4 regions of the Solibacillus sp. FSL K6-1523 genome follow, and region 3 is predicted to be linked to each of the others. Evidence: riboswitches for the same ligand, from Rfam matches in the RefSeq annotation. Region 3 holds a riboswitch; each other region holds the start of a gene.
The links. A riboswitch is a leader RNA that binds a small molecule or an ion and turns the genes downstream of it on or off. The one in region 3 is predicted to bind S-adenosylmethionine.

Region 1 (4,218 bases), 110 kb from region 3:
CTTGGCGGTTACGCTGGAAGCCATCTAAAAACGCTGAAGTTCCAAGTCCACCTGCACCAATAATCCCCGCCATTGCCGTGTAACCAACGAGTGCAACAGCTGTTACTGTAAGCCCCGAAATTAATGCTGGTAAACTTTCTGGAATGAGTACTTTCCATATAATTGTCGACGTTTTAGCACCCATTGAACGAGCCGCTTCAATTACCCCTTTATCAATTTCACGTAAGGCGATTAACACCATTCGCGCATAAAACGGTGCCGCACCAATAATAAGTGCCGGTAAAGCCGCATTAGCACCACGAATTGTGCCAAGTAAAAATTTTGTGAATGGAATGAGTAAAATAATTAAGACGATAAATGGAATCGAACGGAAAATATTCACGACTGAACCCGTTAGAAAATGGACGATTTTATTAGCCCATAGCTGATTATCACTCGTTAAAAATAGGACAATCCCGATAATTAAACCAAGTACAAATGTTACAGCAGTTGCGACAGCCGTCATATAAACTGTTTCATAAGTTGCAGCGAGCATCTTTGCCCAATCTACATTCGGAAATAATTGCTCAATCATGTTCAATCACCTCCGTTTGAACTTTATGTTGCGCAAGTAATTCTAAAGCAGCATTAATTTGATCACTCGAACCTTCAATATGTATAAATAATGTACCGAGTGGACCACTTGTTGTATTGGAAATTTTGCCATGTACAATGTTCACGACAATATCAAATTGCTTAATGATTTGTGAAATGACCGGTTGCTCTGTTGTTTGTCCTACAAAGCCAAGCTTCACAATTTTCCCTGATGGATAGTTCGCTAAAATTTGCTCAAGTGATGCTTGCATTTCCTGCGTTTCACCAGATATTTGTGCCATAAAGTTTTTCGTTATTGGCGCTTGCGGATTTTGGAATACTTGTAGTACCTCCCCTTGCTCCACTACTTTACCTGCTTCCATTACAGCAACGCGGTCACAAATTTTCCGAATAACATGCATTTCATGTGTAATGAGTACAATTGTTAATCCGATTTTTTTATTAATATCGAGTAATAACTCTAAAATCGAATCCGTCGTTTCTGGGTCGAGTGCAGAAGTTGCTTCGTCACATAATAAAACTTCCGGATTATTGGCAAGTGCACGGGCAATGCCGACACGCTGTTTTTGACCACCTGATAATTGGGATGGATACGCTTTCCCTCGTCCTGCTAGTCCAACAAGCTCAATGAGTTCCTCTACACGTTTTGCTCGTTCTTCTTTTGGTACACCCGCAATTTCAAGTGGGAAGGCGATATTATCTTCCACTGTACGTGACCAAAGTAAATTGAAGTGTTGGAAAATCATGCTGATCTTTTGTCTTGCATCTCGCAGCTTTTTCCCAGATGCCTTTGAAATATCATTGCCATTAATAATGACCGAACCAACTGTTGGTTTTTCTAAGCCATTTAATAGTCGAATCATCGTACTTTTACCAGCACCACTGTAACCGATAATACCGTAGATTTCACCTTGTTTAATCGATAAATTTACTTGGTCTACGGCTTTTAGTTCACCGTTTTTTGTCTTATAAACTTTCGATATATTTTGTAAATCAATCATTTTTTGAACTCCTTCGATTTGAAATAACTAATTCGTTATTTTCAAAACACATTTTTTCGTGTGGGTCGATTCATTTTGTAAAGAAAATACAAAAAACCTTTCCACGACGACAAGTAGAAAGGTTTTCACACATTTATGTTGAACCGTTCTCTCATCTCTCAAAGTTAAACTTTGTGTGATTTGGCACCTTTTCATCATACAATGCTGGTTGCCGGGCTTCATAGGGCACTTCCCTCCGCCTCTCTTCATAAGAGTAACGCTATTAAGTTTTTATTTATAAATGATACTCTATCACGTTAAATTAGGAACGTCAATCATTTTTTTAATATTGCAAATAAAAACGGTACAGATTGAAACGCATATACCTTTTCCCTAATTTCACCATTGTTTGCAATGATTAAACACGGCACACTTTCCACTTGCATGTCCATTGCAAAATTGCCTAAATAATTGATATTCGCCATACCAATCGGCAAATCTGGCAGTAACTCTTCAATTACCGTTAACATTTTTGACGCTACATCACATGTCCCACATAGTGGTGTATATAAATAAAACGCACACTGCTCTCCGCTTTGTAGCTGCTCTATCCATTGTTCTTTCGTCCATTCTTCCATACTACTATCAGCCTTCTTTTACTAAAAATTTCGCATCTTTAAGAAGCTCTATTAAAACAGAAGCTGGCGTCTCTGCCACTTCAATATATTGCTTTGGAATGATTAAATGCTGCGCTTCAGAATAAGTACGATTCATCAACTTGCGCAATTTTTCTCCATTTTTATCAACATCGAACATCGTTACCATTTCATATTGCTCGTACGGCGTTAATAATGCAATTAATTCATCTTCACTTATTGTACCATTCGTGCAAAGTATGAAGACTTGTTCAGCAAGTAAAGGGGCAATTTGAAGCTTATCTGAGCGCCCTTCTACGATAATGCATTTCTCCATTATTAAACCTCCTACTTAAGCTAAAAAAACGCTAAAACCTGTATGTACAGATTTTAGCGTAAGGATTATTACTGTTCAATAAATTGAGTGTAAGCGTCTGCATCCAGTAATTCTTCTAACTCAGCTTCATTTGTTAATTCGATAACAACCATCCATGCTTGTTCGTATGGAGATTCGTTAACAAACTCTGGGTTGTCAGATAACTCTTCGTTTACTGATACAACTTTACCTGAAAGCGGTGCATATAATTCTGAAACTGTTTTAACAGATTCTACGCTACCGAATGGTTGATCTTTCGTAATATCGTCGCCAGCTTCTGGTAGCTCAACGAATACGATATCACCAAGTTCAGATTGTGCGAAGTGCGTAATACCGATTGTTGCTTTGCCGTCCTCAATTTTTACCCATTCGTGCTCTTTAGTATATTTCAATTCTTTTGGTGTGTTCATGATAACCCCTCCAAGTAATATGTAGTATATTCATGTTCAGTTTGCCATAAATCGTTCGGAAATTCAATATGTTACACGGTTTATTTCCAAGTTTCTAAGAAGTCAGACTCCTTAAATCCTAATGTTAATTTTTTACCATCTGTAACGAGTGGTCGTTTAATTAACATACCATCCGATGCTAGTAATGCTAATTGTTCCGCTTCAGTCATTGTTTCCAATTTATCTTTCAAACCAAGCTCACGATACTTTATGCCTGACGTGTTGAAAAACTTCTTCAAAGGCAAGCCACTCTCTTTATAAATTGCAGCTAACTCCTCTACAGTAGGTGTTTGTTCGACGATATTTCTAATTTCATATGTAATCCCATTTTCATCGAACCATTTTTGTGCTTTTTTACAAGTTGTACATTTTGGGTATTGAATCAATTGAATTGTCATAAAAGTGCTCCTTTTTTGCAATCTACTTTCTTCTATTATATCGGATTCACTTACACAATTCAAAAATCGGATGCGGCGTCCCACATCCGATCTGGCGTCCTGACACAATTATGCCAAGGATCCATTACTTACTTATACAACATATTTTGCCGCTTCAATTAATTTAACTGATGCTTCACGTTTTTTCGGAATAAGGTTGTAAGGATTATTACGAGTTAATTTACGTAATGCCGATAAGATTATACGTCCTGCATCCCCTTCAACTGTCGCAAGCAATGTTTCTTTTGCTTCTTTTTCGATTTCTGCAAATGCTTCTTGGCAGAAAATTTGCGTGTACAGAATCTTTTGTGCAGCTTTTTCTTCCCCATCACGTGCGATTGCTTTTTGTGTACGGATGACTGCTGATTCCATTGCGTATAATTGGTTGGCGATATTCGCAATGTTCACTAATACTTCTTGCTCTTGATCTAATTTAGCACCAAAACGTTGTGCTGCCGCGCCCGCCGCAAGAACCGCAATTTTCTTCGCGTTTTTCACTAAATATTTTTCTTGCTCTAATGCCGCTTCGCCAATTTCTTCAGGCATTAGCATTAATAATTCATTTTGTAAGTCTTGTGCTACTTGTAATAACGGTAATTCACCTTTTAATGCTTTCTTCATGAATGTACCTGGTACGATCATGCGGTTAATTTCATTTGTCCCTTCAAAAATACGGTTAATACGAGAATCACGGTAAATACGCTCTACTTCATATTCAGCCATAAAGCCGTAACCACCATGCAATTG
Region 2 (4,218 bases), 670 kb from region 3:
TCATTTTGAAGCATTGTACCCATTGCACCATCTATAATTAATATTCGTTTTTGTAGTTGATCCTGAATTGGATGATTAAGCATTTGTTTTGACTCCTTTATATTTCAGATCGAACGCTTTCACATAGTCGATTAACTCTAACGTCATATCGTAGCGTAAGAATGGTGTAATTAAATAAATTCCATTAAAATACTGACAAGCTGTTTCTAAAAGTTCTTTGGCAATTGCTATGCCCTCTTTCGTTGCAGCCTCCTTGTCCTCACCACAAGCTTCCATACGCGCTAACGCTTCTTCTGAAAGCTTAATGCCTGGTACTTCATGATGTAGGAAGTTCGCGCTTCTAAATGAAGTTAAAGGCATGATGCCAATATATATCGGCGTTTCTAAATGCTTTGTCGCCTCATAAATTTCTTTAATCTTTTCTTTTGTATAAACGGGCTGCGAAATAAAATAATCCGCCCCGTGTTCAATTTTTTTCTCTAAACGCGCAACCGCACGTTCTACTACACGCACATTTGGATTGAACGCACCTGCTACGGAGAAATTCGCCTGCTTTCGCAATGTTTTCCCTGTGAAAGAAACACCTTCATTTAATTGTTTCACTAATGAAATTAACTCCATAGATGACACATCATATACACTCGTTGCCCCAGGGAAGTCTCCCACTTTTGTCGGGTCACCTGTCACCACTAAAAGGTCATGCAACTCTAATGCATCTAAGCCCATTAAATGTGATTGCAAGCCGATTAAATTACGGTCACGACAAGTTAGATGGGGCAATGTACGTATACCGTGTTGCTTCAAAATAGCCGCCATCGCAATATTGCTTATACGCGGAGAGGCAAGGGAATTATCCGCCATCATAATGACATCTGCACCTGCGTTGTATAATTTTTTAGCACCTTCCACAAATCCATCAATTTCTAAATGACGTGGTGTATCTAGCTCTACAATGACTGAACGTTCGCGCTGCGCCTTTATATGTAAAGGCTCTTGCTGACGTGGTTCAGGTACACGCACAAACTCTGTCCAACCTTGCTCTTTCTTCACCTTTTTCTCTGTAATCGGCTTAACATGCGCTAAACGACTTTTCACTGCCGCTATATGCTGTGGTGTCGTTCCACAGCAGCCACCAATTAAACGAACACCTTGCTCCACTAATTCAACCGCAGCTCGCGCAAAATAATCTGCCTCTGACTCATAAACAACACGCCCATCTTCCACATCTAATAAAGAAGCATTGGGAGAAGCCGATAAAAACGCATTTTCCGGAAGTGCTATACCTTCAAATGCTTGAATTGTATGGAACGGCCCTAAGCGACAGTTACTGCCGACAATATCCGCGCCTAACGCTTCCAAATCATATAACGCTTCATTCAATGACATGCCATTTTGTAAAACGCCTGGATCTTGCATCGTCACTTGTGCAATAATCGGTAAGTCCGTTAATGTGCGCAATAAATGAACACAATGCGATAATTCCTCAAAATCATAATACGTTTCGAGTAAAAAGCCATCCGGTTGTCCTGCGAGAAGTACTTTCACTTGTTCCTCAAACGCATCTAAAATTTCTGCTAATGTCACATCATTTTTTCGGACGCCGCGAATGCCTCCGATTGTTGCCAACACATACTGCCCCCCTGGCGCTGCCGCACGCTTAGCAATTTGAATAGCCGCTTCATTGAATTCTTGCACGCGATTTTCATAGCCATAACGAGCAAGTTTAATCGCATTCGCACCATATGTATTCGTCTGGATAATATCCGCGCCTGCTGCTACATATTCACCATGTATTTTTTCGATAATTTCTGGTCGTGCAATATTCATTTCCTCATGACAATAGTCTAAACCGTAAGAATATAATAACGTTCCAATTGCACCATCAGCTGTTAATACTTTTGTTTTTAAATCTTCTAGTAAACCCATTGTATCCACTCCCCTATTCACAGTATTTTCAGTCATTTATTGATATAAAAAAGCCTTCTTTCTAATATAAAAAGAAGGCGTTACACATAGTAAGTTTAGGTCCCTCTCATCTTCTGGCATTTGCCTGCTGGATTTAGCACCTGACAATTCGTTGGTTGCTGAAGTTTCATAGGGCCAGTCCCTCAACTTCTCTCGATAAGATACAATATTATTTTTTTATTAGTAATTATATGAATTTTTTAATAATAATTAAAAGAATCATAACGTTATATGAAAAAAACGTCAATACCTTCTAGCACATTCAAGCATAACTTTACACAATTGCATTGATTATTTGTTGTGCGGTTTTTTTCCCGTTTTGAATACATGCACCAATGCCCACACCAAAATACGAGCAACCTGCAAGTATTACGTTCGGATAACGCGCCTCTAAATCTTCTATTACAATACCAAGCGCCTCATTATGCGCTAAATCATAACGCGGCATTTGATCAATCCACTTTGTCACATTCACTATTTTTGGTTGTGCTTCAATGCCAAGGCTTATTCGAATATCCTCTAACGCAACTTTCGTAAGCTCATCATCTGACATTGCAGCTAATTGTTCATAGCGCGGATTACTATTTTTATAAAATAAACGTACAAGTAGGTTACCTTGTGCTGACGTATGCTTCCATTTTCTACTTGTCCAAGTCGATGCATTGCACATTAAATCACTCTGATGCGAAACAATAAAGCCCGTTCCATCCGCTGGCAATACATCATCCGGCACATCAAAACCTACATACATCGTCAGTACAGATGCCGTTGAAAACTGTTTTAAATTTTTATCTAGTGGTGCATCCGCTAATACTTTACGCACGGTGTCATTTGGAACGGCAAGCACAACAACGTCCGCTTCCACTTTTTCTCCGTTAGCTATTACCTCATAGCGCGTTCCCACTTTTCGAATACTTTCTGTTGTAGCATTTTTCATAAATTCAACTTCTGGCAACATTTCCTCAAGTCGATCGATGACAGCAGACAATCCATTTTTAAATGAAATGAACTTCTTATTTGCGGCCTTCTCAAACTGCTCTCGATTTTCCTCAAACCCTTTAATGATTGAACCATGATCATTTTTATAATCGACTAAATAAGGGAGTGTCGATGCTAAACTTAATTGATACAAATCACCTGAATAAACGCCTGATAGTACTGGGGCAATTTGATTATGCACAACTTCTTCCCCTAAGAAAAATTCCAAAAACTCTCCTATTGAACTGTCCTTTGTAAAATCCGTATTCGGTATTTCAAAATCTTGTAGCACACGTTTTTTTCCCTCTTCAGAAATGAGCGTACTTGCCATTAATGAATCCACACTCATCGGAATACCAAATGTTGAGCCCGCTGGAATCGCATGAAGCTCATTATTCGTATGAATATAGGATATACCTGTCTCGTTATATACAAGTTCTGATTCAAAATCCAGTTCGCGTACAAGTTCCAGTACACCAGGATGACGCGCAACAATAGAGTCCGCACCTGTTTCCATAATAAACCCGTCTTCATATTCTGAATGAATTTTCCCACCTAAATGCGCATTCTTTTCTATTAAAATAAGACGCGCCGCTACCTTTTTCTCAGCCATTTGTCTTTTCAAATAATGCATCGTGCAAAGACCTGTAATGCCGCCACCTACAACGATAACTGTTTTCATCCTAATCGCTCCCATTCCCGTACATAACTATATTTATCTTTAGTATAATCGGTTTCCCTTCAAAATAGGCAAACCGTATATTACAAATATCGCACGAAAAAACCATTTTGAATTGAATCAAAATGGCATGGGTTTATTAAATACATTATTTTTCTAGCCCATGTGAAATGACAGCTAATGTATCAGCTGACAATGTCACTTCATCAAATGCTCGACCAAGCTCCGATATGATGCCACACATTTGCTCCACTTCATTTTCAACTAGGTTATTTTGTTCTTTCGTTTCCACCATAGCCTCCACGATAAGTGAGAATTGTTCTTCGGTGCCTCCCATATTTTCCTCACCTGTTTGAACAGCTTTCTGAATTTGCTCCAATGATTCAAGCAATTTCATCGTGCGATCATTCGTATTTTTTAATAGTTCTCCTACATTGACAGCCGATTCTTTCGTTTGTTCAGATAGCTTTCGCACTTCACCTGCTACAACACCAAATCCTTTACCCGCTTCTCCTGCTCGTGCCGCTTCAATTGCAGCATTTAGCGCCAATAAATTTGTTTGGTTTGCAATATTTGTTACAATCCCCATTGTTGCT
Region 3 (4,218 bases):
GGTCGGAATTGTATATGGTGGAAGCATAACAAATAGCTACGCGACAGGCAATGTGATTGGAGTGTGGCAAGTAGGCGGATTGGTCGGAATTAGTGATGGAAGCATAGAAAATAGCTACGCGACTGGCAGTGTGATTGGAGAGTGGCAAGTAGGCGGATTGGCCGGGGGGAGCATTGGAAGCATAGAAAATAGCTACGCAACTGGAAGTGTAGAGGGAACTCGTAATGATGTAGGCGGATTGGTCGGAATTAGTGATGGAAGCATAAAAAATAGCTACGCGACAGGTAGTGTGAAGGGAAATTCCGATGTAGGCGGATTGGTCGGATATGGTGATGTAAGCATAGAAAATAGCTACGCGACTGGCAGTGTGAAGGGAAATTCCGATGTAGGCGGATTGGTCGGATTGGTTCGTGGTTATGGAAGCATAAAAAATAGCTACGCGACAGGCAGTGTAGAGGGAACTGGTAATAATGTAGGCGGCTTGGTCGGGCTGGTTTATTTTGGTGGAAGCATAACTAGCAGCTATTACGACAGTGATACAACAGGACAATCAGATGATACTGGAAAAGGAACCCCCCACACAACTGTCGAAATGAAAGAAGGAACAGAAGTAACAATCTACATTGGTTGGGATACTGATATTTGGGATTTTGGTACGATTACGGATTATCCAAAGTTGAAGATGCAATAGAACAGAAATCACGCGGATGTATGTGATCAGATACGAAGGTACAGAAAGAAATGAGTGCAACAATGGCTCATTTCTTTTTTGTGCCCAAAATACATGCATTTAATATTTTGCCGAAAAGTAAAAAAGTGCCAAAACAATGATTACATCAGCGTTTCGGCACTTTCAAACTTTAGCTATTTTACGATTAACATTCTATCTTAATTATAAACCTGCTTTTTCCTGTAATGCTGCTGCTTTATCTGTCTTTTCCCAAGAAACATCTAGATCTGTACGACCGAAGTGACCGTATGCTGCTGTTTGTTTATAAATTGGACGACGTAGATCAAGCATTTTAATAATGCCTGCTGGGCGTAGGTCGAATAATTCACGTACCCACTCCACCATTTGGCTTTCTTCCACTTTTCCTGTACCGAATGTATCGACAGCAATTGATACAGGTTGTGCAACGCCAATTGCGTATGCCAGTTGTACTTCTGCACGATCCGCAAGTCCTGCTGCTACAATATTTTTTGCAACGTAACGTGCTGCATATGCTGCTGAACGGTCAACTTTTGTTGCATCCTTACCAGAGAATGCTCCACCACCGTGACGTGCATAACCGCCGTACGTATCAACGATAATTTTACGACCTGTTAAACCTGCATCACCTTTAGGTCCACCAATAACGAAACGACCTGTTGGGTTGATGAAGTATTTCGTCGCTTCATCTAATAATTCAGCCGGTACGATTGGTTGAATCACATATGCTTTCATATCTGCTTGAATTTGCTCTAATGTTGCTTCTTCATCATGTTGTGTTGAAATAACAATTGTATCAACACGCACTGGTTGATCGTTTTCATCATACTCAATCGTTACTTGTGTTTTACCATCTGGACGTAAATACGCAAGCTCGCCTGATTTACGAACTTCTGCTAAACGACGTGCTAATTTATGTGCTAATGAAATTGGTAACGGCATAAGCTCTGGTGTTTCGTTACATGCATAACCAAACATTAAACCTTGGTCACCCGCGCCAATTGCTTCTAACTCTTCATCTGTCATCGAGCCTTCACGTGCTTCTAATGCTTGGTCAACACCTTGCGCGATGTCAGGTGATTGTTCACCAACAGCTACAAGAACCGCCAAGTTTTCTGCGTCAAAGCCGTATTTACCGCGCGTATAACCGATACCTGCTACTGTATCACGGATAATTCCCTTCATATCTACATATGTTGACGTTGTAATTTCTCCAGAAACTAATACTAAGCCTGTTGTTACCGTAGTTTCACAAGCTACACGTGCATTCGGATCTTCTGCTAAAATAGCATCTAAAATGGCATCTGAAATTTGATCGCAAATTTTATCTGGATGCCCTTCTGTTACACTTTCTGATGTAAACAGTCGACGATTTTTCATTTCATTTCCTCCTAGGTCACTTTGCTAAATTGATACGGTACTCGTTACCCATGTCCGGTTATAATTCAAATTTTGTTTTTACTTTCATCCCCACTTATGAAGATGGGGGACTTCCGCTAAAAACAAGCTAATTATAAACGCCAAGCTTCACTGCTTTAACACGAGGGTTTTGAAAGGTTATTTATTTATGATTAAAATTAGAATTCATTTGTAAAATCACATTTTGCCTCTTTACGATTCACAGGAATTATTTCATCCCTTATTGACCCTATAAAGAACACCAAAATAAAAAAACCCCTTCACTCACATAGTTGCGCTTACCACGCGTGAGGAAAGGGGGAATATGTTTCGTTACCTTTCACTCTTATCGTTCAAGGGAAATTCCCCTTGCATCAGGTTGGCACCAACACGTTACGTTATGACACGTATTGCAGGTTGCCGGGTTTCATAGGGCCTGACCCTCCACCAGCTCGGGATAAGAGTATCCGTTCAATTAAACATCTTACGTTAAAAACGTTTTAACGTCAATTAATTTTGTCTTATTTTTAAAACTTTCCTAAATATGAAAAAAATTTTTCTCTAATTAGTATAGATAATTGGAGGCAATGTGTTATACTATTTTTGAATTAACAAACCACTCCCCTCCACAAGGGAATACTATGAAAAAAGGATGGTATTTAATCGATGAATTCGGTAGAAATTGCTAACGAGCTGAAAGAACTTTTAAACGGGGAAAATATTAACAATCAATTATCAGTACCACAATTAGTTGAAAAAGCGACATCACGTGGTGAAGCAACATTAACAGTTGATGGTGCATTACGCGCTGAAACAGGTAAATATACAGGACGCTCTCCTAAAGATAAATATACAGTTGAAGAAGATGGCTCTAAAGAAAAAATTGACTGGGGTAAAGTGAATCGTCCAATTTCATCTGAAGTTTTCGACAATCTTTATATTAAAGTTATTAATTACTTAAAAGAACGCGATGAATTATTCGTATTTAATGGTTTTGCAGGTGCCGATAAAGCATCTCAATTATCAATTAAAGTAATTAACGAATATGCTTGGCACAACCTTTTCTGTCATCAATTATTCATCCGTCCAACTGCAGAAGATTTAGCTTCACATGCTACAGATTTTACAATCGTATCTGCACCAAACTTCAAAGCAGATCCTGCTGTTGATGGCACAGATTCAGAAACATTTATCATTACATCACTTGAAAAGAAAATCATTTTAATCGGTGGTACAGAATACGCTGGCGAAATGAAAAAATCAATCTTTGGTATTATGAACTACTTACTACCTGAACAAGGAATATTCCCAATGCACTGCTCTGCAAACGTTGGTGAAGAAGGCGACGTCGCTTTATTCTTCGGTTTATCTGGTACGGGTAAAACAACTTTATCTGCGGATGCTGACCGTAAATTAATCGGTGATGATGAGCATGGTTGGTCTGATAATGGTGTGTTCAATATTGAAGGTGGTTGCTATGCAAAAACAATCAATCTTTCAGCTGAAAAAGAGCCTGAAATTTACAATGCAATTAAATTCGGTTCAGTTTTAGAAAACGTAGTAGTAGATCCAGAAACACGCGTATGTGACTACGATGATGTTTCATTAACTGAAAACACACGTGTTGCATATCCGATCGATTATATCGACAATATTGTATTACCATCTGTAGCAGGTCACCCTAAAACAATCGTATTTTTAACTGCGGATGCATTCGGTGTGTTACCTCCAGTTTCTAAATTAACAAAAGAGCAAGCAATGTATCATTTCTTAAGTGGTTTCACTTCTAAATTAGCAGGTACAGAGCGCGGCGTTACTGAGCCAGAACCAGTATTCTCAACATGTTTCGGTTCTCCATTCTTACCACTTCCTGCGACAGTTTATGCAGATCAATTAGGTAAGAAAATTGACGAGCACGGTTCACAAGTATTTTTAGTTAACACTGGTTGGACTGGTGGCGAATACGGTGTAGGTAGCCGTATGAAGCTTTCTTATACACGTGCAATGGTACGCGCAGCAATCGAAGGCAAATTAAACGACGTTGAAACAATTCAAGACGCAGTATTCGGATTAAACATTCCAGTAGCTATTGAAGGTGTTCCAACTGAAGT
Region 4 (4,218 bases), 3.0 Mb from region 3:
ATGCGGCCACATTTTGTGCACTGTATACATTTCCCATTTTAAAAAACTCCTTTTCATTTATTAAGATTACGTACTTGCGCAAGGGGGTTCACTATTTGCAAGTACGCTATTACCAAGTAGTTTAAACGATGCTGCAACATAATTTACATTACTTGGTTTATAATCCTTATTCTATTACTCGGTTTTAACTTTGTCAATAATACTTATAGAGTTACTTGGTTTTAATTTCAGCAACTTGCCCCTAACGAAATGATGAAAGGCGGACAAGTTTCTTCTACTATAATCAATTACGCCTCGGCGTAATTGTGTCCAGATTTTTTCGAGCTTGCTTTGCTCGAAAAAATTCCTTTTAAAAATCTGTGACATCCGCCAGAGGCTAACTTGATTCATCAGGGGTTTAACCCCCTGATGAATCAAGTTAAGCTTGAGTTTCTACTTCTAAAGTAGACGCAACTTTTGCTAAAGCTTGTTCTAAATCTGCAATAATATCTTCCGCTGCTTCTAAACCGATCGATAAGCGAATGAGCTCCTCGGATACACCAGCCACTTTTAATTCTTCCGCTGATAATTGTTGGTGTGTTGTCGATGCTGGGTGGATAATTAATGAACGTGCGTCCCCTACGTTTGCTACGTGTGAGAATAATTCCACGTTATCAATGACTTGACGACCTGCTTCACGTCCACCTTTAATGCCAAATGTTAAAATCGAGCCAAACCCATTTTTCAAATACTTCTTCGCTAATTCATGTGAAGGGAAATCTTCAAAGCCGTTATAGTTTACATAGTCCACGAATGGGTGGTTACGTAAATATTCCGCTACTTTTAATGCATTTTCATTATGGCGTACGATACGCAAATGAAGCGTTTCTAGCCCTTGTAAAAAGTTAAATGCTGCGTCTGCTGATAATGTTGGACCGAAATCACGTAACAGTTGAACACGTAGCTTTGTGGCAAATGCAGCCCCTGCTGTATCAATTCCGTAACGAAGTCCGTGATATGACGTATCTGGCTCTGTAAATCCTGGATGACGTCCTTGTGTCCAATCAAATTTCCCTGCATCCACGACAATACCACCAATTGTCGTACCGTGACCGCCAATCCATTTCGTAGCCGAGTGAATGACAACATCCGCGCCAAATTCAATTGGGTTCCCACCATATGGCGAAGCAAATGTGCTATCGATTAATAATGGTAATCCGTTTTCATGTGCAATTGTCGCAACTGCTTCAATATCTAACACATTTAAGCTTGGGTTCCCGATAATTTCTGCAAATACAGCCTTTGTTTTATCTGTAATTGCACTGCGGAAGTTTTCTGGGTCTGTTTCATCCACAAATTTCACCGTAATACCGTAGCGTGGTAATGTTGTGGCAAATAAATTATACGTACCACCGTAAAGCGATCCTGCTGCAACAATCTCGTCTCCAGCGCCTGCTAAGTTTAAAATTGAAAAGGCAATTGCTGCTGCACCAGATGAAAGTGCTACTGCCGCTGATCCCCCTTCCAATAACGCAACACGTTCTTCAAAAGCACCTACAGTAGGGTTCATAATACGCGAATAAATATTGCCCGCTTCTTCTAATGCAAATAATCGCTGCGCATGAGCAGTGTCTTTAAATGCATAAGCCGTTGAACGATAAATTGGTACAGCAATCGCACCCGTTACAGGATCTGGCTTTTGTCCACCGTGTAATAATAATGTTTCTGGTCGTAAATTTGTCATGAATAATAACCTCCAAAATAGTTTTCGATGGTAAAGTCGGTGTTATAGAGGAGGAGTTTTTTTGAATGAAAAAAAACCCTCTTCAGCTAAGAAGAGGGTTTGCAAATGAGCAAGTTTGCCTCCTCTTATCTTTCAAAATGCACATTGCATTTTGTAGGAAGTAGCACCTTAGTCAGTTCGTCACTCACTGGTTGCCGGGCATCACAGGGCCTATTCCCTCCGCCGCTCTTGATAAGAGTATGTGATTCATGTTCCATCGTTGTTTCACAGTATAAAACAGATCCTACCATTCCGTCAACAGTTAATTTAAAATTTTCTGATTTTCATATATTTTAAGATACCTCTCGAAACAAGTTAGTTGGAGTCGTGCCCGCGAAAAGCGGCCGGATCGGATTGGAAATCTACTCCACCTTTTTCGGAAAGATTTTAAAAGTTGGATTCTTTAGTTAAATATATATAAAATAAACTTAAAGGAACGTTCCTTAACTTTTATTTTTACATAGGGGGAGAATTTCACATGCAAACAAGAGAACTTTTACGTAGTCACACATCGGTTCGAAAATATTCAGGTGAACAAATTTCAAAAGAGACAATTGTTGATTTAATCGAAACTGCACAAATGGCGGCTAGCTCACATTTCGTACAAGCGTATAGTGTTATTTGGGTCACGGATGAGGAGAAAAAGGCAAAACTAGGTGAGTTATCCAAAAATGATTTCCAGTTCAAAACAGCGGGAGCTTCCTTCTTATTTTGCGTGGATTTCAAGCGTCTACAAGTTGCCGGTCAAAAACACGGTGTTGATATTGTAACGGATTCAGCAGAAAACTTACTTGTTGGTGTAGCGGACGTTTCATTATTCGCACAAAACTTTGTCATTGCAGCTGAAGCGATGGGCTACGGTATTTGCTATATTGGTGGAGCGCGTAACAATCCTGCTGAAATTAGCGAGCTATTTAATTTACCAGATCATGTATTCCCGTTATTTGCGATGACGATTGGTACGCCGACAAAGCGCAATGAAACAAAACCTCGTCTACCAGTAGCAGCGGTATTACACGAAAATAGCTATGATGTAGATCAATACGAAACATTATTAGCTGACTATGATGCCATGATGGAATCTTACTATGCAAGTCGTTCTTCCAATCAAAAGATGGCGACTTGGACGAAGCAAATGGCGGATTATTTAGTTGATCAAAAACGCCCATTCATGAAAGATTTCCTTGCAACAAAAGGCTTTACGTGGAAATAATCGCATCACCCCACACCATTTTAACACTCTGTTAACATGGTGTTTTTTTAAGCTTAGTAGCATGCCTTTTTAACTAATAGAATCAGTACTTTGCATTCACTCTTTTATTATGATTAGATATTTTAGCAATTCATATTACTCATTACGACTGAGGTTTTTTATGCTATTTTTTGCTATTATAAAGTGACTCATGTTATTAGGAGGTAGAGGAAATGTCGACTCCATTCATTGCGAAATCATTAGAGCGTCAACATTTGAAATCTGCTCGGAAGTATTCACTAATCATTTCTGATATTAATGTTGCATTAACTAAAATCCATCATCAAATTACAGATCAAATAGAACACTCAAAATATGAAGCTGTCACTGCATTTGCCAACCAATACATTGCCCATACATCCATTTGGCAACTTAAATTTGTGAGCAACTTTGAAAATCCTGAAGTGGTACTCATGCAAATTTTCCATTTAGACTATATTTTCAAAAATGAGCCTACTGATCATTTTTCAACCGAGCGAGAACTGTTAAACTTGCAATGGCAAAAGTTCGCGGATGTCATGCTATATACAGAACAACAACTTCAACTGCGTGAACAAAAAATGCTTCACTATATTCAAAATTACTAATATATATAAGAAAAGGCAGAGACGCTGTATCAACATCTCTGCCCTTTCCCTTTTTATATTCTTTTACAAACCTTCGATAATAATGTTTTTTACAGGTTGGAACTGTTCGCCAGTTTTTGCATACGTCATAACGATGCGGTCACCCTCTTGTAAATAAATCGCAAGTGGTACGATTTCTGAACTTACGATAAAGTTTTCACCCGAATTCATTAAGAATGAAACGAGTGTAAAATTACCGACACGCTCTTTATACACACGAACAACCTCACCTGTTACGGTAGCTTCTTCCGCTTTAGATGTGCCATCCACTATACTACTGCCACTATTTAAAGCCGTTTTATATAGTCTTAATGCCTCTTTTGGTGTGGAAGCAAAGGCTTTAACTTCAGGGTTCGCTGCGGAAACGATGAAATAATTTTGTAGGAAACCATTTGCATCAAGTACACCGGTTAACCAGCTCGCCTCGCCATAGAAGTTATAAAGAATTGGCATTTCGCCTTCCCATTTCTTCTCGATAAATTCCTTTTCAATAATTTGCAGTGCCCCTTGCGAATCCATGTATGATTCTTCTAAATTGCCCGTATAATATGTTGCCGCGCCTGTACGAGCATGCGTCA

Region 1: another riboswitch for S-adenosylmethionine. It lies ahead of MHI10_RS16925 (methionine ABC transporter ATP-binding protein); the one in region 3 lies ahead of metK (methionine adenosyltransferase).
Region 2: another riboswitch for S-adenosylmethionine. It lies ahead of MHI10_RS19455 (bifunctional homocysteine S-methyltransferase/methylenetetrahydrofolate reductase); the one in region 3 lies ahead of metK (methionine adenosyltransferase).
Region 4: another riboswitch for S-adenosylmethionine. It lies ahead of MHI10_RS01955 (O-acetylhomoserine aminocarboxypropyltransferase/cysteine synthase family protein); the one in region 3 lies ahead of metK (methionine adenosyltransferase).

What each region holds. Positions count from the first base shown of each region.
Region 1 covers NZ_JBBOSU010000001.1:3,486,706-3,490,923, forward strand. The annotation lists gene MHI10_RS16920 (methionine ABC transporter permease) at 1-574, opposite strand, end outside; gene MHI10_RS16925 (methionine ABC transporter ATP-binding protein) at 567-1,595, opposite strand; SAM riboswitch class I at 1,744-1,849, opposite strand; gene MHI10_RS16930 (thioredoxin family protein) at 1,910-2,212, opposite strand; gene MHI10_RS16935 (toprim domain-containing protein) at 2,220-2,546, opposite strand; gene gcvH (glycine cleavage system protein GcvH) at 2,615-2,995, opposite strand; gene MHI10_RS16945 (arsenate reductase family protein) at 3,076-3,432, opposite strand; gene MHI10_RS16950 (acyl-CoA dehydrogenase family protein) at 3,565-4,218, opposite strand, start outside.
Region 2 covers NZ_JBBOSU010000001.1:4,045,224-4,049,441, forward strand. The annotation lists gene metH (methionine synthase) at 1-83, opposite strand, end outside; gene MHI10_RS19455 (bifunctional homocysteine S-methyltransferase/methylenetetrahydrofolate reductase) at 76-1,926, opposite strand; SAM riboswitch class I at 2,030-2,128, opposite strand; gene hemG (protoporphyrinogen oxidase) at 2,240-3,625, opposite strand; gene MHI10_RS19465 (globin-coupled sensor protein) at 3,771-4,218, opposite strand, start outside.
Region 3 covers NZ_JBBOSU010000001.1:3,379,280-3,383,497, forward strand. The annotation lists gene MHI10_RS16250 (GLUG motif-containing protein) at 1-691, shown strand, start outside; gene metK (methionine adenosyltransferase) at 893-2,089, opposite strand; SAM riboswitch class I at 2,451-2,571, opposite strand; gene pckA (phosphoenolpyruvate carboxykinase (ATP)) at 2,774-4,218, shown strand, end outside.
Region 4 covers NZ_JBBOSU010000001.1:397,842-402,059, reverse strand. The annotation lists gene MHI10_RS01960 (hypothetical protein) at 1-37, opposite strand, end outside; gene MHI10_RS01955 (O-acetylhomoserine aminocarboxypropyltransferase/cysteine synthase family protein) at 419-1,723, opposite strand; SAM riboswitch class I at 1,846-1,961, opposite strand; gene nfsA (oxygen-insensitive NADPH nitroreductase) at 2,241-2,975, shown strand; gene MHI10_RS01945 (hypothetical protein) at 3,188-3,601, shown strand; gene MHI10_RS01940 (hypothetical protein) at 3,665-4,218, opposite strand, start outside.